One region of the Shewanella sp. SM20 genome, then DNA from elsewhere that is predicted to be linked to it. Evidence: predicted binding sites of a transcription regulator. Region 1 holds the regulator's gene; each other region holds the start of a gene.
What was found. The regulator sigma-54, encoded in region 1, starts transcription at its own class of promoters, with help from an activator protein. The targets are predictions, from matches to a motif close to GTTGGCACGNNNNTNGNNT.
Positions count from the first base shown of each region.

Region 2: the regulator sigma-54 is predicted to act here: its motif matches at 3,589-3,607, upstream of L5M18_RS12490 (YggN family protein).
Region 3: the regulator sigma-54 is predicted to act here: its motif matches at 2,305-2,323, upstream of L5M18_RS09765 (DUF1328 family protein).
Region 4: the regulator sigma-54 is predicted to act here: its motif matches at 3,237-3,255, upstream of L5M18_RS04705 (flagellar assembly protein FlgT).

Region 1 is NZ_JAKKRK010000031.1:49,272-55,421, reverse strand. It holds gene mgtE (magnesium transporter) at 1-813, opposite strand, end outside; gene L5M18_RS14080 (HPr family phosphocarrier protein) at 1,058-1,333, opposite strand; gene rapZ (RNase adapter RapZ) at 1,320-2,174, opposite strand; gene ptsN (PTS IIA-like nitrogen regulatory protein PtsN) at 2,171-2,614, opposite strand; gene hpf (ribosome hibernation promoting factor) at 2,617-2,904, opposite strand; gene L5M18_RS14060 (RNA polymerase factor sigma-54) at 2,933-4,411, opposite strand; gene lptB (LPS export ABC transporter ATP-binding protein) at 4,519-5,250, opposite strand; gene lptA (lipopolysaccharide transport periplasmic protein LptA) at 5,247-5,801, opposite strand; gene lptC (LPS export ABC transporter periplasmic protein LptC) at 5,788-6,150, opposite strand, start outside.
Region 2 is NZ_JAKKRK010000026.1:57,184-63,333, reverse strand. It holds gene L5M18_RS12500 (DUF885 domain-containing protein) at 1-673, shown strand, start outside; gene L5M18_RS12495 (LysR family transcriptional regulator) at 1,329-2,270, opposite strand; gene L5M18_RS12490 (YggN family protein) at 2,711-3,532, opposite strand; gene glsB (glutaminase B) at 3,716-4,630, opposite strand; gene L5M18_RS12480 (YggL family protein) at 4,630-4,956, opposite strand; gene trmB (tRNA (guanosine(46)-N7)-methyltransferase TrmB) at 5,005-5,721, opposite strand; gene mutY (A/G-specific adenine glycosylase) at 5,922-6,150, shown strand, end outside.
Region 3 is NZ_JAKKRK010000019.1:27,379-33,528, forward strand. It holds gene L5M18_RS09755 (beta-ketoacyl synthase N-terminal-like domain-containing protein) at 1-283, shown strand, start outside; gene pfaD (eicosapentaenoate synthase subunit PfaD) at 403-2,049, shown strand; gene L5M18_RS09765 (DUF1328 family protein) at 2,405-2,581, shown strand; gene L5M18_RS09770 (hypothetical protein) at 2,605-2,799, shown strand; gene L5M18_RS09775 (diacylglycerol kinase family protein) at 2,944-4,623, shown strand; gene L5M18_RS09780 (hypothetical protein) at 4,674-5,333, opposite strand; gene L5M18_RS09785 (major royal jelly family protein) at 5,547-6,150, opposite strand, start outside.
Region 4 is NZ_JAKKRK010000007.1:18,145-24,294, reverse strand. It holds gene L5M18_RS04725 (glycosyltransferase) at 1-247, shown strand, start outside; gene L5M18_RS04720 (hypothetical protein) at 261-515, opposite strand; gene L5M18_RS04715 (motility associated factor glycosyltransferase family protein) at 515-1,807, opposite strand; tRNA gene L5M18_RS04710 (tRNA-Arg) at 1,859-1,934, opposite strand; gene L5M18_RS04705 (flagellar assembly protein FlgT) at 1,990-3,156, opposite strand; gene L5M18_RS04700 (FlgO family outer membrane protein) at 3,437-4,069, shown strand; gene L5M18_RS04695 (LPP20 family lipoprotein) at 4,066-4,515, shown strand; gene L5M18_RS04690 (flagella synthesis protein FlgN) at 4,643-5,068, opposite strand; gene flgM (flagellar biosynthesis anti-sigma factor FlgM) at 5,071-5,394, opposite strand; gene flgA (flagellar basal body P-ring formation chaperone FlgA) at 5,470-6,150, opposite strand, start outside.

The DNA.
Region 1 (6,150 bases):
CCCCGCCATACCCATCATGGAATGTTCAGCATCTTCGCGGATAACATCGACTACGTCATCGATTGTGATACGCCCGAGCAGCTTACCATCACTGTCGACGACAGGTGCCGATACCCAGTCATTGCGTTCGAATTTCTGTGCGACTTCGCTGTCGGACATGCTCACAGGAATACTTTGAATATTGGGATCCATGATATTGCGAATTGTGGTGCTTGGCGCGCAAGTCAGCAGATCTGCCAGCCTAACACCGCCAAGGACTTTGTCCTGTTTGTCGACCACATATAAGGTATCTGTGGTGTCGGGTAGGTTGCCCCTTTGCCGAAGATAGCGCAGCACCACATCGATATTCACATCGGGTCTTAGGGTGACAGTATCTGTGTTCATCAAGCTGCCGGCGGTCTCATCTGGATAAGATAGGGCTTGTTCTACCCTCAGGCGATTTTGCTCCGTCATCGACTGCAACACTTGTTTGTAAACGGCGTCGGGAAGACTTCGCAGAATATAGGCGAGATCGTCGGTGTCCATGCTTGCTGTCGCTTTCGCGACTCGCTCAGGGCTCATGCTGCGGATCAGTGGGTCTTTGAGTTCTTCACTCAACTCATCGAGTATGTCGCCTATTTGTTCCTGATCGATGAGCTGCCACAGTACTTGTCTGGCACTTGGCGGTGATGATTCTAAGATCAGCGCGATATCTGAGGCGGCCATTTTTTGCAGCATATTGCGCACGTGTACGAACATGCCGCTGCTAAGCGCTTGGTTTAACTGGTCAAGACTATGTCCGGTGTGATCGTTTTCTGCATTATCTACGGGCATTTGTCCTCCATTGTGCGGCAAATTGGTTTGAGATCTTGGTGTTGGGCTATGATTTAGCGGTGACTAAGCGTCAGTCGATGACACAGATTAAGGCGGCTAAGGTAAGGCCAGCGCAATGACCGCTAGTGTAATCGCCAGTAGCTTGTATCGTTGAGCGACAAATGTTTTGCCATGTCTGAATGGCAAGTTTTTTAAACTAGACATGAAGTGAATCTAACTATGAAGTGCTTAGTGTGAAGTGAAACTAACAGGCTTCGTCAAACTTAGCGTCGATTAAGGCACAAATGGCATCGAGAGCCGGCTCTGCATCTGGGCCTTCGGCGATCAGCTTAATGGTTTTACCCATGCCAGTTTCAAGCATCAGTAAGCCAAGTACACTGGCGGCCGATGCTTGTTTATCGCCTTGGATTAAGGTGATGGTCGCATCAAACTCGGAAGCCAGTACCACCAACTTAGTGGCGGCACGGGCATGTAAACCGAGCTTATTACAGATGGTTATCTGACGTTCAAGCTTTGGCATTATTGAGCTCTCGATGACGGGCATACACTTTATGTTTACCGTTACTAAAGCGTTTGGCCAATTGCTCTGCGACGTAAACCGATCTGTGCTGTCCACCTGTGCAGCCAATGGCCACAGTTAAATAACTGCGATTGTTACGCTCGAGGTGCGGCAGCCAAGTCTCCAGTAAATTTTCGATTTGCCAGATGAACTTATTGACCAGTGGTTGGCGATTTAAGAACTCAGCTACGGGTTCATCCAAGCCAGTCAATGGCCGCAGCGCCAGCTCCCAGTGGGGATTGGGCAGGAAGCGCACATCGAACATAAAGTCGGCTTCGGTGGGCATTCCGTGCTTAAAGCCAAAGGACTCGAAGTTGATCACGAGTTCTTTATCGACACTACCAAGGAGAATTTGTCGGACTTGGTCGCTTAAATCATAGATATTCAAATTCGACGTATCTATGTAGTGATCGACCAGTTTTGACATAGGCTCAAGCAGTTTCCCCTCCAGCTTTATCGCTTCTTGCAAAGAGACTCGGCTCTTCGACAAAGGATGCAAACGGCGGGTTTCGCTGTAACGCTTGAGCAGAATTTTATCGCTGGAGTTAAGGAAGAAGCTCGTTAACTCAGTATCTGGAGGTAGGCTAGCGAGTTGTTTCACTAAGACCTTATCCTGCTCAGGCATGTTACGCACGTCGACACTGATGGCGACGAGATCGTTACTGCCTTTGAGTTGCTCAAGCAAACTGCCAATCAATGGCAAGGGAAGGTTATCGACACAATAATAGCCGAGATCTTCGAGTACCCTAAGGGCGACAGATTTGCCTGAGCCTGAGCGGCCCGACACTATGACCAGTTTCATCCAGTGATTACCTGATAGAGTTCCGTTTCATCATGCGTCTTGCGTAATTGCTTTAATATTTGCTTGTCGCTCAGCTTTTCGGCCATGCAAGACAAAGTACTTAAGTGCTGCTGACATTGGTCTGCAGGCACCAGTAGTGCAAATAAAATATCAACAGGTTGCTTATCGATAGCATCAAATGCTATCGGCTCTTCACACTTAATGAGTATGGCAATGGGCTGATCTATATCGGCTAGTCGACCATGTGGAATGGCGATGCCGTTACCTATACCTGTGCTCCCCATCTTTTCGCGCGCCACTAGGCTTTCGAATATCTCTTGAGATGAGAGGGTCGGGTACTGGGCAGCGACTAAGTCGCTGATGAGTTCCAGTACCTTTTTCTTGCTGCCCGGAGTGGCGCAGGTAGTGCACTCCGGCCGCAGTATGGTACAAAGTTCCATTATTAGTGTTTTGTTAACTTCTCTTTGTGTTTAATAACCTGACGGTCAAGCTTGTCAATCAGGGCGTCTATAGCGGCATACATGTCAGCATGCTCTGAAGTTGCAAAAACTTCACCACCTATGAGGTTTATTCTCGCTTCAGCAATCTGTTGCATTTTCTCAACATTGAGCACAACGTGCACATTATTGATCTGTTCGAAATGGCGTTCAAGTTTTGAAAACTTTTCTTCTACATATGCACGTAACGATTCGGTAATTTCGACATGGTGTCCACTTAGGTTTATTTGCATAGAAACGTCCTCCGATATCCACTGTAGGTTATAAACTTTTACGCTGATTAGAAGGTGGAATAAGCATAGCCTCTCGGTACTTCGCAATGGTTCTGCGGGCTACGTTGATCCCTTGTTCTGCCAGAAGTTGTGCCATCTTACTATCGCTTAATGGTTTTTTCTGGTTTTCCGCTGCCACCAGTTTCTTTATAAAGGCTCTGATTGCTGTGGATGAGCACTCACCACCATCGTCAGTCCCGACGTGGCTAGAGAAGAAGTATTTTAGTTCAAAAAGTCCCTTAGGGGTATGCATGTATTTTTGAGTTGTGACCCGTGAGATGGTGGACTCATGCATTTCTACCGCTTCAGCAATATCGTTAAGCACCATAGGCTTCATGGCTTCTTCACCATACTCAAAGAAACCTTGCTGATATTGCACTATGCAATTAGCAACTTTAAGCAAAGTGTCGTTACGGCTTTCTAGACTCTTAATAAACCATTTAGCCTCTTGCAGATGGCCGCGAATAAATTGGCTATCGGCTTGGTTTTTTGTGCTGCGTGCCATAGAAGCATAATGTTGATTTACATTGATTTTGGGCATGCAGTCAGGATTAAGCTCAACGACCCAGCGGCCATTTTTCTTCGACACAGACACATCTGGGATAACGTATTCGTCATTATTGGGCGTGATCAACAAACCTGGGCGAGGATTGAGGGTTTGGATGAGTGCTATACCATCCCTTAATTCATCTTCTTTTAATTTAGTCTTACGCATCAACAACCTAAAATCACGGGCGGCGATCAGATCTAAATGATCTTTGATCAGCATACGGGCGTTTTCTAGGTTGGGAGTATCAGCGGCGAAATGCGACAGTTGGATCAGCAGGCATTCACTTAAATCGCGGGCGGCAACGCCTATGGGATCAAAATGCTGAATGCGCTTGAGTACGGCTTCGACTTCGTCAAGCTCAACTTCAGGATTGCCCATGGCTTCGAGAATTTCTTCAGTGCTTTGGGTGAGATAGCCCTGATCGTCGATTGCATCAATAATGGCGGTGGCAATGGCTAAATCGGTTTCAGAAAACGGCGTGAGGTTTTTTTGCCATTCTAAGTGTTCGTACAAACCTTCACTGGTCTCGCCTTGGAAGGGCATATCGTCTTCACGACTGCCGCCGGGGCCTGAGTTTGGGGAGGCGGTAAACACTTCATCCCATGTGGTGTCCATGGGGAGCTCATCGGGCATGGATTCTTTGGTTAGCGACTCTGCCGTGTCTATGGTGGAGCTGTCTTTTTCTGGTGGCAGAGTGCTAGATTCACTGAAATCCGTATCGGATAGCGTTTGGTTTACAGGGGTTTTAGTGGCGTCGAATTGATCCTCTTCCAGCTCGAGAAGGGGATTAGAATCTAATGCTTGCTGGATCTCTTGCTGCAGTTCTAATGACGACAGTTGCAACAGACGTATGGCCTGTTGTAATTGTGGCGTCATGGTTAACTGTTGACCCAGTTTGAGCTGGAGTGACGCTTTCATGTTACCGCTGATCCCTACGTTATTATTGTTGGATGAGGTCGCTTATTATTATCTTGAGTGAAGCCCAATGGCGGTATAAATTGCCTCCATTGGCTTCGCTCGATTAACTATAGCCTGAATTGTTCACCTAAGTACACAGCCCTAACTTGCTGATTGTCTAAGATCTCTGCTGGAGTCCCTTCGGCAATCAGGTTTCCGTGACTCACAATATAAGCATGTTCACATACATCTAATGTCTCGCGGACATTATGGTCTGTGATCAGTACGCCAAGGCCGCGACTTTTGAGTTGTTCGATAATCTTCTTGATGTCGATAACCGAAATAGGATCGACGCCGGCAAACGGTTCATCGAGCAAAATGAACTTAGGATTAGCGGCTAAAGCTCGCGCAATTTCGACGCGACGACGTTCGCCACCCGACAATGACATGCCTTGGCTGTCACGGATGTGGGTGATATGAAACTCTTCGAGCAGATGTTCTAGTTCTTCTTCTCGTTCTTCGTTTTTAAGTTCTTTACGAGTTTGCAGTACGGCCATGATGTTGTCATGAACAGTTAGCTTACGAAAGATACTGGCTTCCTGCGGTAAGTAACCTATGCCTTTGCGGGCACGCAGATGCATAGGATCTGCGGTTAAATCATCATCGTCGATAAAGATATGTCCCTTATCGCTCTTCACTAGCCCGACAACCATGTAAAAGGTCGTGGTTTTACCCGCGCCGTTCGGACCGAGTAGGCCAACGACTTGACCGGTTTTTACCGTCAGACTGACGTCTTTAACCACTTGGCGACTCTTGTAACTTTTCGCCAGATTTTGTGCTCTTAAGGTGATTTGGGTCATTTAGAGTCCTGCTTTTTTACAGGTTTATCCGCCGGAGCGTCTGATTTAGCATCATCTTGATAGTTTTCAGGCTGAATAATAGTGATCACGCGATCGTCACCACTGCCAGTACTCTCGGCCATCAATTTCTGTTGAATCATGTTATAGCGGATTAAATTGCCTGTAACTTGGCTACCCGCTTGATCTAATGACGCCATACCTTTCAGTGTTAAGGTGCGGCTTGCCATATCGTAACGAATTTCTTTCGCGCTCGCCGATGCAGGACGGCCATCGTCTAATATTTGGCTATACGTAGCAGGGTTGCCTGTTGCGACCAAAGTTTTGCTATTTTCACCTTCAGCAGAAAATGCACGCAGTTCATTTGCTTGGATTTTTATTGAGCCTTGGGTCACTTCCACCGGACCAAAGAAGATGATCTGGTTGTTTTTGATATCCGCAGTTTGGCTCACGGCTTTAATTTTGACTTCTTGCTTTAAGTCGCCGACTTTCGCGAAAGCACTCATGCTCATAATTAGCATTAGGCTGGCAAGTAATACGTTATTTTGCTTCATATGTTCCTACTACCTGACTGGTCAATTGCACTTCTTGCGCGTTGAGGTCGGCATAAAGGCCTTGGCCTTGAATATTAAAATCTTTCCCTGTGACGTAAATGGTACGGTCAGAGGTCATTATCATAGTGTTGAGATCGAGTTCCAGATAACTGGTGGACAAGGTCTGAATCGGTTCTTCTGGGCTAATGGCATCGATAATAACATTATTTTCTAATACAACCTTGCCAGTTTCCTTGTTTAGCTTGCCCTGATCTGCCCTGAGTTGCCATTGTGCTTTACCTTGGTCTGGATAAACAAGATAAACAGGTTGAGTAAAGAAAGTTTGATTCGTTGAATCATAATGTTCCAT
Region 2 (6,150 bases), on a different contig from region 1:
GAAGCAGGTTGAAGCCTTTAGAGAAAAATCTGCTGGTAAAGCCTTCTATGAACAACCAGCACCGGATGGTTCTCGTCCAGGTAGCTACTATGCAAACCTATATGACATGAAAGCCATGCCAAAATACCAAATGGAGGCGCTGGCCTACCACGAAGGTATTCCAGGTCACCATATGCAGATCGCCATTTCCCAAGAACTGCAAAATATTCCTAAGTTCCGTAAGTTTGGTGGCTATACCGCGTATATTGAAGGCTGGGGTTTATATAGCGAATCTTTCCCAAAAGAAATGGGACTCTACGCCGATCCTTACTCTGACTTTGGTCGCCTAGCAATGGAGTTGTGGCGTGCCTGTCGCTTAGTCGTTGATACTGGCATCCACACAAAAAAATGGACCCGCGAGCAAGGCATAACCTATTACGTGGACAATACGCCAAATGCTAAATCAGATGCGGTGAAAATGGTTGAACGCCATATCGTTATGCCATCGCAAGCGACAGCTTATAAAGTAGGTATGATTAAACTACTAGAGATAAGACATAAAGCAGAGCAACAGCTTGGCAGTCAATTTGATATCCGCGACTTCCATACGCTAGTACTTGCTAACGGCGCATTACCACTGGATGTGTTAGAGCAACAAGTCGATCTCTGGATAGCCAGTAAGAAGCAGGCCTAATGCCTTAATGCTTAGCCGTGAAGCACTGTTAACTTGCTTCACGACTAAAGCGACATAAGTGAAAGTCTTAAGCTGCGCCCAATAAAAAAGCCACTCGAAAGTGGCTTTTTTATTGGTACCATTATCCCGTTAGATAACAGAACCCTTCTCACTGTGGGTCACTATATTTGTTGCATTAATATATGCTTTAGCACTCGCCTTCACATCATTTAACACACAGTTGCGACTTTAGGGTACAGGGAGACAAAACTTGTGCTCAAGGCTACAAACCATCAATAAAAAATTACCTCAGCGATAAGGCTGAGGTAAACCAAAAACTAGGATGATGGTTTAAAGAGCCAACATTGTTTTAGTTCTCAAACTTCTGTTGGCTGTGATCCAAAACTGCATTAACGCCGACCTGTATACAAAAATTGAAAGGGGTCATTTCCAATAAACGTATAGGACTCAGATCATTCCGAATCAACTGTTACCATTGTATTCAATTAAGAACAGAGTTCAAGGATGTTATAAAAAAGTGCTTTAGTAACCCCTAAAAAACCATCAACAAATGTACTCATTAACTCAACCTAAAGCATTGATTTTAAATGACCAGAAAAGTACCTGCCCAATTTAAAACCACATAAGACTGCTTTTGAGAACAATGTTTCCTATTTTACTGACGTTTACTGAATAATTCGACATAGGGAGCATCCCAATACGGTGGCGTTCCTATGTGATCTTTGATGAATTCGATAAAAGAACTAACCTTAGGTGCTAAGTGCTTACGACGGGGATAAACCGCCTGCAATGGCAGATGGTGGGTCAATTGCCAATCCTTCAGTAAAGGCACTAATGTCCCTTTAGCAATTTCATCTTCCATCAGATAACTCGCAAGATACACAACTCCAAGACCACTGATTGCAGCAGATTTTAATGCAGGCGCATTATCCACCCTGAAATTACCCGATACGCCAATTTCACAGTAGTCATCACCCTTCTTAAATTGCCACATGCTGTGCTCGTGCCACTCACCTTGATAGACCAAACAGTTGTGGTCAACTAGCTGCTCAGGTCGAGTTGGCTCGCCATGTTGAGCAATATAGCCAGGCGAAGCAACTAACAGGAATTGGCACTTCATCAGAGGTCTAGCAACCATGCCAAGCGGTAATTGCTCAGACATAGTTAACAGTAAGTCTAAGCCTTCGCTCACGACATCCACTTTATGGTCCAGTAAGCTCACTTGTAGCTCAAGCTCAGGGTGTTTTGCCATAAAAGATGGCAACGCAGGAATGATATGCATCACCCCAAAGGATTGGGAAATACCCACCTTGAGCACGCCGCGGGTCGCATCATTTAAGTTATGCACGCTGGCTATCGCTTGTTCAGCGTCACGCAGCAGTTCTTCACCTTGCAGATACAGCAAATGCCCTGCTTCAGTCAGACTTAAGCTGCGGGTGGTACGTTGAATTAATTGAACACCAAGTCTATGTTCAAGATCGGCGACTTGTGTACTGACCTTAGACTTAGAGATCCCAAGCCTTCTTGCGGCGGCACTAAAACTACCTGCTCTGGCCACATGAGTAAAAATCGCAATAGGTTCTAACAGTTCTAACATGGAAGTCGCCTTAAGCTGTTTACGACAATGATATTAACTTTCGGTGAACAACTATGGTTAGCGTAATCATCGCTTAAAAATAACCATAGCATTGATATCTCGCATCAAAATGATATAACGCAGAGATTTAGACCGAAAAAGTCCACTAAAGTAGGGGGTTATATCTGACTGATATGCCAGCTTTTAATTATATTTTAAGAGTATACCAAATATTCGTCTCTAGACTGTAACATTCCGAACTAAATCGCTGCAAGCCTAGCCTATTAAGCCACATCAACTTAGCCATAAGGGTTGTCGCCACGATTAAACCGTAGCCAATAAAAAAGCCCCTAGTCGATAAATTGACTAGGGGCGTAGCATTCAAGTTTGACTCATGCACAAGGAGATAGAAGTTATTGCAGTTAAAACTAAGGGCGATTCGCAAGAACTATTTACAAGAACTATTCACGCAGTTCCTTGGTTGAGTTTTGTGTCAACACATAAGGTGCTAGTTCTGGCACTTCTTGGCGCAATTGATTTTCAAGCACTAACAAATTTTCAAATCGGTCGCACAAACGGTCAGCCTTAGCTTCTAATCCCTTAGATTGGCTCTCAACTTGTTGCTCAATATCTTGGCCTAAATTGTCCATTTTTTTGGAGAAGGTATCCATCTTGGCTTCAAAATTCTCACCGCCACCAGACATGATTTGGCCACCTAAGTTCATCATAATTGCGCCAATTGAATTCTGGACAATTTGTTCCATTTCCTGCTCGAATTCATCGTTAAATGTACTTTGCATCGAGTCTTCAGTCGCCCCTAAATAGAAGCTATCACCATTCTTATAAGCCACTGAATCAACCCGTTTTTGAACGCCAGCCATCATTTCATCAAATTTTGCACCAGCGGCATCACCCATTAAAGGTGTTAAGGCCATACCAACCGCTTTGGAAGCAAGAGATACTGCCTCATTCACCAGTTCAATCACTTCTGGCACTTGAGTCGAAACTTCATCGGCATATTGAGTAACCAATTTTTTCTGCTTGTCGGTTAAGTTAACTTGCTTACCTTCCACAAATAACTTGTCAACTTCGATACGATACTTTTCTGTGCCCTTCTCGCTCATGACTAATTTTTTAGGCTCAACCATAACGTCATAATTTAAGGCGACTTCACAGCGTTCATCTATTTTTGGCTCTGTTTGTGCTTGCGCCAGCTGTACGCTAGATGTTCCTAAAATCACGCCAGATAATGCAAATCCAGTTAATAACTTATTTAATTTCATTTTTGTTCGTCCTTTAATCTGAATAATTCGATAAACCTAAACTACTGAATAGCTTATAGCAGGAGATGCGCCAACTTTATAACAATATGATTATGTTGGATTTTTAAAGTTAGCACTAAAAGGTCATTAGCGAAATTCGCTAACATTTAGTCTGATAGTGCTAATAAAAAACGAGAGATAAGACTAGAAAATAGAACGACCGAGACGCTGACTGAGATGCTCAAGCATCGCAGTGCCCGCAAGTGAGTTGCCATTATTATCGAGTTCTGGCGACCATACACAAATCGACAGTTCTCCAGGGATCACGGCAATAATACCACCACCGACGCCACTTTTACCTGGCATACCAACACGATAAGCAAACTCACCCGCACCATCGTATAAGCCAGAGGTTGCCAACAGAGCGTTAAGTTGTCGAGTTTGCACTTGAGAGATAAGCTCAGACCCTGTGATACTTTTACCGCGATTAGCCAAATACAACATGGCCTTAGACAAGTCAGCACAATTCATCTTCAAGGCGCAATAATGAAAATAGGTGCGCAGCACAGTATCAACATCGCCTTGAAAATTACCAAACGACTTCATCAAATAAGCGATAGCCGCATTGCGCGCACTATGCTGATATTCTGAATCTGCTACTTGTTTATCGAAACACACTTTATCGTTTTGGCTTAGTTGCCTGACTAACTCAAGCATTCTGTGTTTAGGAGCACCTAAACGACTCTGCAATAAGTCAGCAATCACTAACGCGCCAGCATTGATAAAGGGATTACGCGGCTTGCCACGTTCTAACTCGACTTGTACTAAAGAGTTGAATGAATGGCCCGAAGGTTCTTTGCCAACACGGCTCCAGATTTCGGCTTCTTCATACAAAGTTAACGCTAAGGTTAAGCTGAAAACTTTGGAGATACTTTGAATCGAAAACGGCTCAAGGTAATCGCCCGCACCTAAAGTTTCACCGTCAACAGTCGTGACGGCAATGCCTAATTTTCCAGCATCAACGCTGGCCAGTGCGGGGATATAATTTGCAACCTTTCCTTGGCCGAGCAAGGGTCGAACTTTCTCGACCACTTCCTCAAGTAATGCCAACTCGGGCATTAACCCCACCAAATGTCGTACAGTTCGCTAACTTCAACCTGAGACACTTTTTGGGTCGCCCAGAATGCCTTAACTGCAGCAATATCTTCTTCGGTACATTTCCCAATCGTTTGAGTGGCGATAATGCCTTCCCATTCGATGTGGCCGCCGCCATGGAAACCTAATTTACGGGTTTCGATCACTTCATCGATGAATTTATCTACAGTTGCATCGATATCGGCTTCAGATACTGATGCATCAAAAGTCCAAGCCATATCGAAACCTAACTCTTGGAATTCATCAACGCGCATTTTCTTACGTAAACGACGGCTACGATTAGTTGCCATAGTGATTTTCCCTTTTGTGTTTAAAATTAGCTAAAATTGAGTTCGTGATTAAGCGATACGCTCAAACATCAGATCCCATACACCGTGACCCAGTCTATGGCCGCGGGCTTCAAACTTTGTCAATGGACGATGATCAGGACGCGGCACAACACTGCCGTCGGCCGACTGGTTTTGATAACCCGGAGCGGCTTGCATCACCTCTAACATATGCTCGCTGTACTCTTCCCAGTCAGTGGCCATATGGAACACACCGCCAATTTTTAGCTTGCGACGAATAAGTTCGGCAAATTCAGCTTGTACGATGCGGCGTTTATGGTGACGTTTTTTATGCCAAGGATCTGGGAAGAACAATTGCACTCGGGCTAATGAACCGTCAGCAATCGCATGTTCTAATACTTCCATGGCATCGTGATGATACACACGTAAATTAGTCACACCAGCAATGGCGGCATCACTGAGGCAAGAGCCTACACCCGGTTTATGTACTTCAATACCAATGAAATTTTGCTCTGGTGCATCTTTAGCCATTTGTACTAAAGAGGCACCCATGCCAAAGCCAATTTCCAGCACAGTATCGGCTTCACGACCAAAAACGTCGCTCAGTACCAATGGCACTGGGCTGTAATCTAAACCCATTGTTGGCCACTGGCTTTCAATAGCGTGTGCTTGGCCTTTGGTTAGGCGACCTTCTCTCAGGACAAAGCTTCTGATCTTGCGCAGATACTTGCCTTCTTCATTAAATTCAGCGGTAGTGACTTCGCTCATTTTTGCCTCGTCTAGTGGACAACACCATCATAAAAGAAGGGCATTATCCAAAGTTCAACATACAGTGCAAGCACTAATGGGGCGAAAGTATACCAAGATTATTTAAGAGTGCGAATTTAGCAGCGATTTTTAGCTTTAGATCCCTTGCCAACTTATCTTTGACGCTTGTCTAAGAAGATAACTGCCGCTACACTGCGCCGATGAAATCTACAGCCTCCTTCGCTACACGTATCGTCTCTTGGTACGACAATCACGGTCGTAAAACCCTCCCTTGGCAGCAAGATAAAACCCCATATCGCGTATGGGTTTCTGAAATTATGCTGCAACAAACTCAGGTTGCGACTGTTATTCCCTATTATCTTAAATTTATGGCGCGTTTTCCCGATGTGTTAGCACTTGCTAACGCGCCAGACGATGAGGTATTACATC
Region 3 (6,150 bases), on a different contig from region 1:
AGGGGTTGAAGCGATTATCGAGCTGATGCAAACCTATGCGATTGACCAAGACCTTGGCGCAGGCTTTAAGAGTCCAAAATTTGGCCAGATATTGTCGGATATCAAATGGAAGTATCGCGGCCAAATTAACCCATTAAACAAGCAGATGTCGCTGGATGTGCACATTACCAGCGTGACAGACGACAATGGCAAACGCATCATTATGGGCGATGCCAATTTGAGTAAAGATGGCCTGCGGATTTATGAAGTCAAAGATATCGCCATCTGTATTGAAGAAGCTTAATGCGGTAAATTCTATTTATTGAATCACTTAAAAATAATCCTGCCGCTGCGTTGGCTTTTTACACCCGAACTTTTTACTCAAGTAATAGCAACGCAGCAGCATTAAAAACGAGACCCAAGATGACTAGCCATACTCTAGATCAATTCAATAGTAATAACGAAAAACTCAGCCCTTGGCCGTGGCAAGTCAACGATGCAGCGCTGAGCTTTGATATCGACTCATTAGGCAAAAAACTCAAAGATTTAAGCCAAGCCTGTTACTTAGTCAATCACAGTGAAAAAGGCTTAGGCATAGCGCAAACGGCCGAAGTGACCACCAGTGACAGCCAAGCGCCATTGGGCTCACACCCTGTCAGCGCCTTTGCCCCTGCCCTTGGCACCCAAAGTTTAGGCGACAGTAATTTTCGCCGCGTCCACGGTGTCAAATACGCTTACTACGCCGGCGCTATGGCAAACGGTATTGCCTCGGAAGAACTGGTTATCGCCCTTGGCCAAGCGGGCATTTTGTGCTCATTTGGCGCGGCGGGGTTAATTCCATCCCGTGTTGAAGCGGCCATTACCCGCATTCAAGCAGCGCTGCCCAATGGCCCTTACGCTTTTAACTTAATTCACAGCCCAAGCGAGCCCGCATTAGAGCGCGGCAGCGTTGAGCTGTTTTTAAAACATAAAGTGCGCACGGTCGAAGCCTCGGCATTTTTAGGTTTAACGCCGCAAATCGTCTATTACCGCGCCGCAGGTTTGAGCCGCGACGCACATGGCGACATCGTCATTGGCAACAAAGTTATCGCCAAAATCAGCCGCACCGAAGTCGCGACTAAGTTTATGGAGCCGGCGCCTGCCAAAATCCTCCAGCAATTAGTAAGTGATGGCCTTATCAGCCAAGATCAAATGGCGATGGCGCAACTTGTGCCAATGGCGGACGACATAACAGCCGAAGCCGACTCTGGCGGCCATACCGACAATCGTCCATTGGTCACGCTATTGCCGACAATTTTGGCACTAAAAGATGAAATCCAAGCTAAATATCAATATAAAACGCCAATCCGTGTTGGCGCAGGCGGCGGCGTCGGTACACCCGATGCAGCATTAGCCACCTTCAACATGGGCGCGGCATTCATCGTCACAGGTTCTATCAACCAAGCTTGCGTCGAAGCGGGCGCCAGCGAACACACCCGTAAGTTACTCGCCACCACAGAAATGGCCGATGTGACTATGGCGCCTGCCGCCGATATGTTCGAAATGGGCGTGAAATTACAAGTGGTTAAGCGCGGCACTCTGTTCCCGATGCGCGCCAATAAGCTTTATGAAATCTACACCCGTTACGACTCGATTGATGCCATCCCTGCGGACGAGCGTAAAAAGCTCGAAGAGCAAGTGTTCCGCTCATCACTCGATGACATTTGGGCTGGCACAGTCGCCCACTTTAACGAGCGCGATCCCAAGCAAATCGAGCGCGCGCTGGATAACCCAAAACGTAAGATGGCATTGATTTTCCGCTGGTATTTAGGTCTTTCGAGCCGCTGGTCAAACACAGGTGAAGTCGGCCGCGAAATGGATTACCAAATTTGGGCAGGCCCAGCGCTAGGTGCATTTAATGCTTGGGCGAAAGGCAGTTATTTAGATGACTATAAGGCCCGTAATGCGGTGGATTTAGCCAAACATTTAATGGTGGGCGCGGCGTATCAATCCCGGATTAACTTGCTGTTATCCCAAGGCGCGAGCATTCCAGTTAGCCTGCAGCGCTGGAAACCATTAAATCGTTTTTAAACGTATTTAGCTCCTATCATCTTGTATTATAAGATCATAATATCTTCAAGCCGACACAAACTCACAGTGTCGGCTTTTATTTGTCTTTACTTATGGACGACATCAGCTCACAGTCTTTGATTCAACGTATTAGGCTGAAACTCTTACCGAAGCTTAGGTAAAAATTGCCTACCCCTCTTTTAATTCACTCACACCATTTTAAATAAAATGATTTAAATTATATTTAAAATCAATTAACTACTTAAAATTTTTAAAGTTGGCATTAAGATCGCAATCAAGTAAGAGCCATTAGCCGTTACCTTACAAGTGACACAAACGGTCATGAGAAGGATTAATACAAGGGCAGGAGGTTATTATGCTAGGTTGGACATTAGTATTTCTAGTTGTTGCCGTGATTGCCGGGTTGTTAGGATTTGCTGGGATTGCTGGCGCAGCGGCGGGAATAGCGAAAATCATTTTCTTCATATTTATTGTGTTATTAGTGATTTCTCTGCTGATCAATGCCCTTAAGGGTAAATCACCGCGACTATAATTTTTTTAGAAAAGGAGATAGATATGAAACCATTTACCCTGATGACAAGTGCTGCATTCGCATTATTACTCGCCCTAGGTTTAACGGCCTGTAGTGATAACAAAGCCGAAGACGCGGGCGAAAAAATCGATGAAGTAATGACTGATACAGGTAATGCCATCGAAGATGCCTGTGAAGAAGTCAAAGAAGGTGTTAAAGCTAAAGATACTAAGTGCTAAACAAACCTCACTTTAGGGTGGCAATAGACTCGTCTACTGCCACCCTTTTGGTTTAGACTCGCTCATTTCTGCATCTCTCATCTCGACATCTATCCATTCAAGTGCAACGATTTTAACCAAGAACAATGGCATTGGAGGACTTGCATGCTAACGAAGATCCACATCAAATATTTGTACACTGCAGGTGCAGTATTGTTAGCCTATTTTGCAGTAACAGACACTTCTCCCCTGCTCACTTTCATTTGTGCATGGACAAGTCTGTCACTGTTTTTAGTCGGTTCAGCCTATTGGTTTAATCTCGCCAGTATTTTTAGAAAACGCCAAGATGGCACTATTCCTTGGTATATTCGTTGGGGTTTTATTCCCTTTTTATTAGGCAGTCGACTCTATAATCACTGGGCCAGAAAATACGATTCAGTACCGCCCATGCAGAGGATTGATGAACATCTGTATCTCGGCTGTAGACTCTTTTCCGCAGATCTGGAAACGATTAAAGCCAATAAGATCACTGCCATTCTGGATGTCACCGCTGAATTTGATGGCTTAGATTGGTCGCAATTTGAAGATCATATCGAGTATTTAAATATTCCCATCCTCGACCATAGCGTACCGACCAGCGCCCAACTCAATCAAGCCGTTAACTGGCTGCACCGCCAAGTGCGCGCCAATAAACAGGTACTCATTCACTGTGCTATGGGTCGTGGCCGCTCAGTGCTTGTACTCGCCGCTTATTTGGTTTGTAAAGATAAACAACAGCACTTCGCCGAAGTACTGCAACAGATAAAGCAAATCCGCAAAACCGCTGGCTTAAACAAATGGCAATTACGCGCGCTAGATCGCATGCTCAGTCAAGGGAAAATTAACATCCACAAAGTGGCGTGGATTATCGCCAACCCAGTTTCTGGTGGCGGGAAATGGCAAGAATACCGCGAGCAAATCCAAGATGAACTCAAAGCCTATTTTGACCTGACTTTAAAACTCACAACAGCAGACGAAACCGCAAATGTCTTCGCCGAGCAAGCCCGTAATGCAGGCGCTGATATCATTATCGCCTGTGGTGGCGATGGTACTGTGACTGAAGTGGCCTCTCAAATCGTCGATACGGATATCGTCTTAGGCATCATTCCTCTTGGCACAACTAATGCCCTCAGTCATGCCCTCTTTGGTTTAGGCAGTAAGCTTATTCCTATCTCTCAGGCGCTGGATAATATTATTCAAGGGCATTGCCAAGCCATTGATACCGCGCGTTGTAATGAGGCGTTAGTGTTGTTGCTTGTAGGCATAGGGTTTGAGCAACAAATGATTGAATCCGCAAACCGTGAGCGTAAAAATGCTCTCGGCCAGTTTGCCTACCTCGATGGCTTATGGCGCGCAGTGAATGCCGATATCACTTTAACCATCCAGCTCAGCTTAGATGATGCAAAACCCACAACATTGACGACCCATAGCCTAATCGTTGCCAATGCCGCACCGTTTACCAGCGTGTTGGCGCAGGGCGATGGCGAACCAAACATGACCGACGGGTTGCTCGACATTACTTGGTTGGATGCTGGCGATGAACCCAAAGAGCAGTTGCTTAGCCTCGCTGAATTAGCGATTGCAGGATGGATGAAAGAAGGCAATAAAAATGTGCGAGATCAACAAGCGAGTGCAAGTAAAGTCCATCATGCCCATGCTAAAAAGGTCACTATCAGCAGCCAGCCTAAGTGTAAATATGTGATTGATGGTGAAGTATTTGAGCCAGCGGATCTCACTATTGAAGTCCAGCCAGCATCTCTTAAAGTGTTTGTTCCTTATCAGGAAACCACTGGGCAAGATGAGTGATCGTTGTGGAGGACATCCAGCCTAACTTTTTAGGCTGGATGACTGAGCATTTATAGAACGAACAAAAAATATAAAATATTCAACAAAATAAATATAACCAGCAGAACCAGTACCCGCATGAAATTAAATTCACTACCTTTGGGAAGTGATTTTTGAGTGGTGTTACTAAAATCCTGAAATTTACAGTCTATTGCCTGCGCACATTGCTGCAACGCTTGTTGTAATTCCTTTCTATCAGTGCTGTTAGCCAATTTTAGTTGCGCGCCCTTAGGCTGCTGCAATTGTAGATAAGCGAGATAATGCTCAACGATATCTTCTGCTTGGCGATTACGCTCGAACTGGTGCCAATGGGTTGTTTGCAGCAGATAGAGTTGCACGGAGTGAATATCCGAAAAGGCATAGGACCGCCAGCGCCATAAGCCAAGCGATTTGCCATTAATAACGCCTTTGCCAAGCCACAATTGTTGTCGTTCGACATCTAACCAACACTGTTGCTGAACAAACGCAGTCGGTAACACGGGTAACAATAGAAACAGTGTTACCCAGCCGAGAACGAGCTGTAGTATCGGATCGGGTTGTAAATAGGTTGCTCTGGCGCAGAGTAAACCAAGCAGTAATAACCCAGCAGCAAACAGCCATAATAGAGGTCGGTACTGAGTACTCAGAGTTTGAATATAAAATGCATTTTTAGAAGGTTGATTGAATTTCACTGAACTTGTTCCTTGTTCCAAAAATTATCTCACCATTCAATATTGACCTGTGCCAGTCACAATAAAAGGCATTGATAGTTTGCACAATCAACACCTAACTCATTTCTAGACGCTTTCGAGTTAAACCAAAGACTCACATCAACGTAAATAAACAGTTGCGATATAACTCATACTGCAAATATAAGCTGCAACTTTGCAGTTGCAGCTAAGGTGTTATTGACCCGCAGCAGTATCCTCACCGGTCCAGAGTCGCATGATACGGTAAGGCGGTTTGGCGGTTTCGGCTTTTCCATTAAAGGCTTTTGCTTTATGCAATTGATTCACTGAAATATATAACCAGCCTGTTTCACCAAATTGCACACTATCTGGAAAATCCAGTAGTGGAGAACTGACCGCTGTTGTTAGCGTGCCTTTGTTATCTAGCATGGAAATGGCATTGTGGTTCAAATTGGTAAAGTAATGATTACCTTGTTTGGACGTTGCTGCGCCATCTGATACAGGCTTAGCTCCGACTAATTTTACCGTGGCGATAATTTTATCATCGTTGCCTGTTTGTAAAGCCGCAGTCGATAACTGATACCAGTGAGTGCCATTCATTGCACCATAATAGAGTGTACTTCCGTCGGCAGATAAACTGATTGGATTGACCGCGACACTGGCGACTTTGCCATTAAACAATGTTGTTTTGTTATCTATGTTCATTACTGCATCCGTTTCGGCCTGCAGCGAGCTATGACCTGAAAAACGTATTGTATGACCATCGTCGATACGCACCGCTAAGAGGCCAGGGTTGGCGATATCGGCTAAATAAATCCAG
Region 4 (6,150 bases), on a different contig from region 1:
TCACTCTGGTTTATTAAGCTGGAGAAGTTTGTTACACATTCGAGGGGCAAATGGGTTAAACTTTAAATTGTTGGGGGAAAATAAAAATAGTGTTTTAAAACTTTGCGGTAAAGTTATTTTTTGTTATATGTTTTTTTTGTGCCTAATTCCTTCAGTTATCTGCAAAATTTTTGCAGGAGCGATTGAATGGATTAGGCGAAAGAGGTATCAATTAATTAGGTTGATTAATCCAAAGTTAGATATATAAAAATAAAGTGATTTTAGTTGTTTAGAATATAAGCTAATTCATACTCTAAATAATCTGCAAGTCCAAGCCAGTCTTGTCGTTCTTGAGCGGCTAACATTAATGGTATTATGTTAGAAATGGCTGATGTATCCTTTAATTTTTTCAGTTCTGACTCAAGTAAATCTATGCAATTTCTTAATCTTTTAGAGGCTTCGGCCTCTTTTCCCAAACGGAATTGTTGGGCTGTATTAATTAGTTGAACGTCTAAGGCTTGATTATTATGCAGCATTATTTGCAATCCTTGAATTGAGTTCCTTTGATTTTCGCACCAGATAGGTTTGATTGATAAAACTTTATACGAGGTTTAGTTGCTATATAATGTTCCAAGTTTCTAAGGTAGGCTCTAAAGTTAAGATCAGTTGAAACTCGCTCGCCTCTACCATTGATTATCCAGTGTTTTGCATTCCCCGCCTTAGGGCCAATTTCACCATCCTTCCAAAAAGCATGGGTTTTATTATTTGGATAGCTAAAATCACATCCGAATAATGTAATTTCCCAGATATTTAAGTGTACTGCAAGATCTATGGCTGGATGAATCACGCTGCCATTAGTAAATAAACGTAATTTTGGATATGTTTTATGAAGCTGATCGTAAATTTTCCCTTTTGAATACGCATTAAAACGAGGACCAGGCCAAGAACCAATTACTTTCGCGGGTATTCTAGGGAAATAGACTAGCGTTACTGTTTCAGGAATACTTTCTGGTAGATGCTCTTGTGTAATATTATGCTCGATACTAACGAGAATATCAGGAATAATACCTTGTCCCATTAATGCTTTGAACGATGTATCTACTGCTATCAGCAATGGCCTATCATTGCTAGGCCGCTCACGCTGTGATTTTAGATAACCGTAATGTTCCTCGAGTGTAGGGCCAGATCCTATGACAAAAGCTGTGTGCTGCTTGTGTATTAATTTTAACATTGCGGCATCAGGATCTAATTTGAGAAAAGAGAGATTCTCTGAGAATCTTGCTTTAATTACAGGGTCATCTAATTTATGTTTGCTATTCACAAATTCTATATTATTTTCGTAAACCAGCAAATCACGTAAACTGGCATTTTCATTTGAGACTAAACTTAAGTCTGGGGTGATGGCAATATAGACCGGATCAAGGCGATTTTGTTTTTGGGGCTCGAGTAGTTGAACTTTGGGATGACTAAGCCATTCTGATTGATCTGTATAGGTGATCAATAATGAGAATAGTGATGTATTAAGCAAGCAGACTTTAATCGTATTAATCGAGTTTTTTTCAATTAATAGTGTTGGAACATCTCCCATACCCACACCATAAACTGTCACACTATTTACATCTTTTGGAAGGGTATTGATATACAGTTTGGCTTCTGCAATACGATCGTGTCGGCTGCTTAATTGAATACCATTAACACTGATTGTTTGATTACTTCCAATAACTAAGTGAGCTTTAAGGTGATCAAATGGACTTGATTTTATTGCAGCTGCTACGATAGGCCAACGCTTGACGATAATATTGAGATTAGACGCAAATAGCTGAGTCATTCCGTTTCTCCGGAAGATTTCTGGGAGTTTGATATCACCAAGGTCACTATCTGGTCTCTCCACAGGGACTCGAACCCCGATCGGCCGCTTAGGAGGCGGCTGCTCTATCCTGTTGAGCTATGAAGAGACGACAGTGATTATACTGGTTTTATCTTTGATTAAAAGGCTTATGATTTAGTTGCTTAAATCTTAAGCGCTATGTCGTTTATCTGTACATTGTAGGCGGCATTTTGGTCTACAAGTACTGCGGTGGCACTTTCTTCGCTTACTTGCTCAATTTTTACCGTTGCACGACTTTTGGTCGCGACGGCGCGCATTTCATTGAGTCTATCGGGTAAGTTTTGTTGTAATACTACTTGGAATTTATCACCGACACGAATGCCATGTTTGCGGCCTAGATTTAATATAATCCTGTCTGCTTGTCGGCTAACGACTTGGCCAAGTAATGGCCTGCAATTAAGTGTGCTGTCTAAATCTCGGGTAGCTTGCAATATTAATTGAGTAATACTTTTTCCATAGGAGGAACGCCAGAATCTATTACTGTTGGGAGCAATGATAGCCTGTTCTTCAAATTCCCATGGGGCCGATGTGCTGTAGCTTTTGCTCCAGACCTCTTCGCCACTGATCCCATGATAGAGGCTGAGTTTGAATTGAAATTGCCTTAGCGGAGCTTCATCCCAAAATCCTAAGAAGGTGGGTTGTACAGGCTCTATCGATATATCAATGATCTGCGGTTGAAGAATATATTGGCTGTCGGTAATTTCACTGAGCCAGCTTGGGAGTCGATAACCGCGAATATCCACTAGGTCTTGTTCAATATCGAGTCGCTCGTTAGCATGGATGTGACTAAAGCCAGTTGAAGAGTAATCTTCTATAGTGTTCCCTAACGCCTCTGAAATGACCTCTTCAAAGCCTGAAAGTTGTCCATATCTAAGCTGAGAACGATCTTTTATTTGTGTTTGAGGTATTAAAATAGCGGCCTTTAATTGGCCATTAGGACACTGTTGTGTTGGATCATCATTTAGATCGAGGCGTAGGGATACATATATTTTATTTCCCTGAATTTGCTCGCTTACGAGTTGGATGTTTATGGCTTGGGCGTTACGATTTATCGCAAAGTTATTTTGTGTGAGGTTACCATTAGAGGTTTGTTGCTCGCTGGATATTTGAATACCTGTGCTTAAAGTCGCATAGCTAACAGCTTGATTAATTGCTTCTTCCCTTGCTTGAGCTGTATTACCATTGATAATAGTTGCTTCTCCGCTGGCTTCTATCCATTCGGCTCTGGTGGGCAAAGAAAGTAGTAAAAGGCTCAAAATGATGAGCGAAGCTGAACCTGGTATGTGCATCAATTCAATCCTTATCGCTAAGCTAATGGCGATATTACCAATCGAGCCAGTTTTCTGACTCTTAATCTAATATGTCAATAAAGCAAATTTCGTGCCTGAGTATGAGAACTTTTGATAAAGTTTCCAGCGTTACAGTCGATATACTGCGTAATAGAAGAATATTGTCGGACTGAGGTTAATATTGGTCCAAAGATTGCTGGTTTTTGTTACTCATTAAAAATTTGAAGCTTAGAAAGTGAGTCACTTGACTGCCAATGCACCCATAGATGAGGTAAATCCAATGCTAAAGCGTGTGATTATTCCCTTAACATTGATAATGTTAGGTGGATGTGTAGCTAAACCGGTTACGCCGCCCAAACCGAGTTTAGTGGATGGCAATGGGTTGCCGCCAACGGCAGTGATTAACCATTTAGCACAGCGAATAGTGACTGAGCTCGTTAAGCAAAATGATGCTTTGCGTTCTGATCAACCTATCGTAGTTGCAACACCAGTATTAGTGGGCGATTTGAATGGCACTAATGCGTTAGCGCAACAGTTACAGCAAGGATTAATGACGTCGCTCCATAGCTTTCAGTTTAATGTGGTGGATTTAAACTTAGCTGATGGCTTGAGAGTCACATCTGACGGGGATTTTATTTTGACGCGAGATTGGCAAAAATTGTCGAAAGATCTTCCTGTTGAGCATCTTGTCGTTTCGACTATGAGCGTAGTAACCAATGGTATGGCGATCAATACTCGGATTGTGAACATTAGTAACAATCGCGTGGTATCGGCATCTCAAACTTTTGTGACTCAAAAAGAGTTGGCAAACTACATGCAGCCTTCGGAGCAAATTGTCTCACAAAATGGCATCTTATATCGTCAGGCGAGTCCAGGTATGAATGAAGTACGTGTTTTAGGAGATGGAAAATGAAACGCTACCTTTTTGTTATTGTGGCGCTAATGCTAACTGGCTGCGCTGCTAAAGATAGATATGTGCAATGGGAAGATGTGCCGCCGCCGAGTTTTCCTAAGTTAACGGCTATAGGATATGCGCCGTTAGCGACTCAACCGGCTAAAGAGCAATCACAAAGAGTGTTGATGGCTATGCAGGCATCAAAAATTGTGGCTTATCGTGAATTAGCAGAACAAGTTTATGGGCAGAAAATAACGGCAAACAGCAGTGTCAGTGATTGGATGTTGACGGACGATAATGTCAAAGCGTCAGTTTCTGGTGTGATCCGCGGCGCACGAGTCGTTAAGAGTTATCCAGCAGGCGAGCATTATGTCACTGAGTTAGAACTTGATTTTTCACAGGTTTGGGCGCTTTATCAACAACAGAACCGTCCACAACGAGTGAAGGAAGTGACGTATTTCTAGCGTTATTGAATGTATGTTCAACAGCATGTATTGAGCCGCGTATTTACGCGGCTTTTCTTTTTGTACAAGACATTAATATCTAATCAGAGCTTAGAAAAGGGAATGCTAAGTGGGAGTGATGCGCTTGTTAGGCCTTTAAATCATTGCCTAAACTTGAGATAGTCGAGGTCTTGCCTTTATCGTTATAGGTGAGGCTGGAGGCGTTTCTGCTGGCTTGTAAAGCTTGAGCAAAGCGATTTAAACTCGCTAAATTCATCTCAATTAAACTGGCATTTTGTTCGTTTAATTCTTTGCATTCAGTCAATGCGTCTTTGATCTCGGCCATTTTATGCACGAGTTCGACTTGCTGAGTGAGTAGCGATTTATCACTGTGTTTTGCCAGAATATCATCATTAGTCTTTAGTTCTTTCAGACATTGCGATTTTTCGTTAGCAAGGGAAAGCAGTAAATCGGCGTTTTGGTCAACCAAAGCGCCTTTTTCCTTGAGTATGATTTGCTTAAGAACAGCCAAATGGGCGTGTTGTAGATCTACCAGTTTAGCTATTTCAGTCATAGTTACTCTTTATTTAAGTCATTAAGTTCGGCTTCAAAACTTGCAATATTGGCAGCCAACTTTTCAGGGTCAATTTTATAGCGACCTTCGGCAATAGCTTGTTTGATTTCGGCTACTTTCTTTTGATCAACTTCAGGAAGGCTAGCCATTTTAGTCTGAGCTCCTTGAAGTTGTTGTGCCTGGGCCGTAATGACCACTGAATCGCTTCTCTGTGGTGTTGTCGATTTTGTAGCAACTTGAGCAGATTGATCGCTGCTCGTTTTCGTTGCGCCTGAACGAACTTGCGCAGTCGTTGCAGTGTTGAGTTTGCTAATATCAATTGCCATTTTAGGCTCCAGCGTCGTGTGTACGGGATTTCTTAACTGGGGTATCGGCAGCTTACAAAAAAGCTTTAGATTATTTTACATTCTTACTTCAACTTCGCCAATGCCTGTGACTATAGCATCTAGTTCTTTGTTTGAACTGCTATTTTTGACTCTGATCCGATCACCTTTATTGCCATCTTGTAGGGCTTCGCCCGCTGTTTTGAGCTCGAATGAGCCAGAACGAACGTAGATAGAGATCGAATCATTTTTACAAACGAAGCATAAGTTGTTGCTTAATATGGGATTATCTTTTGCTACTCGTCGTTTTACTCGCACGCCAGCCAATTTACTCGGATCATCGAATTCGGCACCTCTCAAGCTATTTTGTTCAATGTAACGGACTTCTACTTGACTAGGAGAGATGAGTTCGCCTGGTGCTAAGATTTCGGTTGAGACAACAACGGGGAATAAGATATCCACCCGAACCGAGATATAGATTTGCCAAGGGTAAGCTAAGTCTTGCGTATCACAGCTGACTTTTAAGGTGTTATTACGGCTAATTTCCCTATCGCTAGCCAGTTCAACTTTCATTGGAGACGAACATTGTGACGGCAGCATTCTTGCGTCAACCATCTGTGGCGAAATATTTACTTTGGCATTTTCTGGAACGGATATTTTTTCTGAAATAAGCGCTTTAGCTAATTCTGAGATTGCCGATACGGTGGGGACAATAGGCTCTGCACTCGCTAAAGCGGGCATGAAGAGGGTGAAAAGACT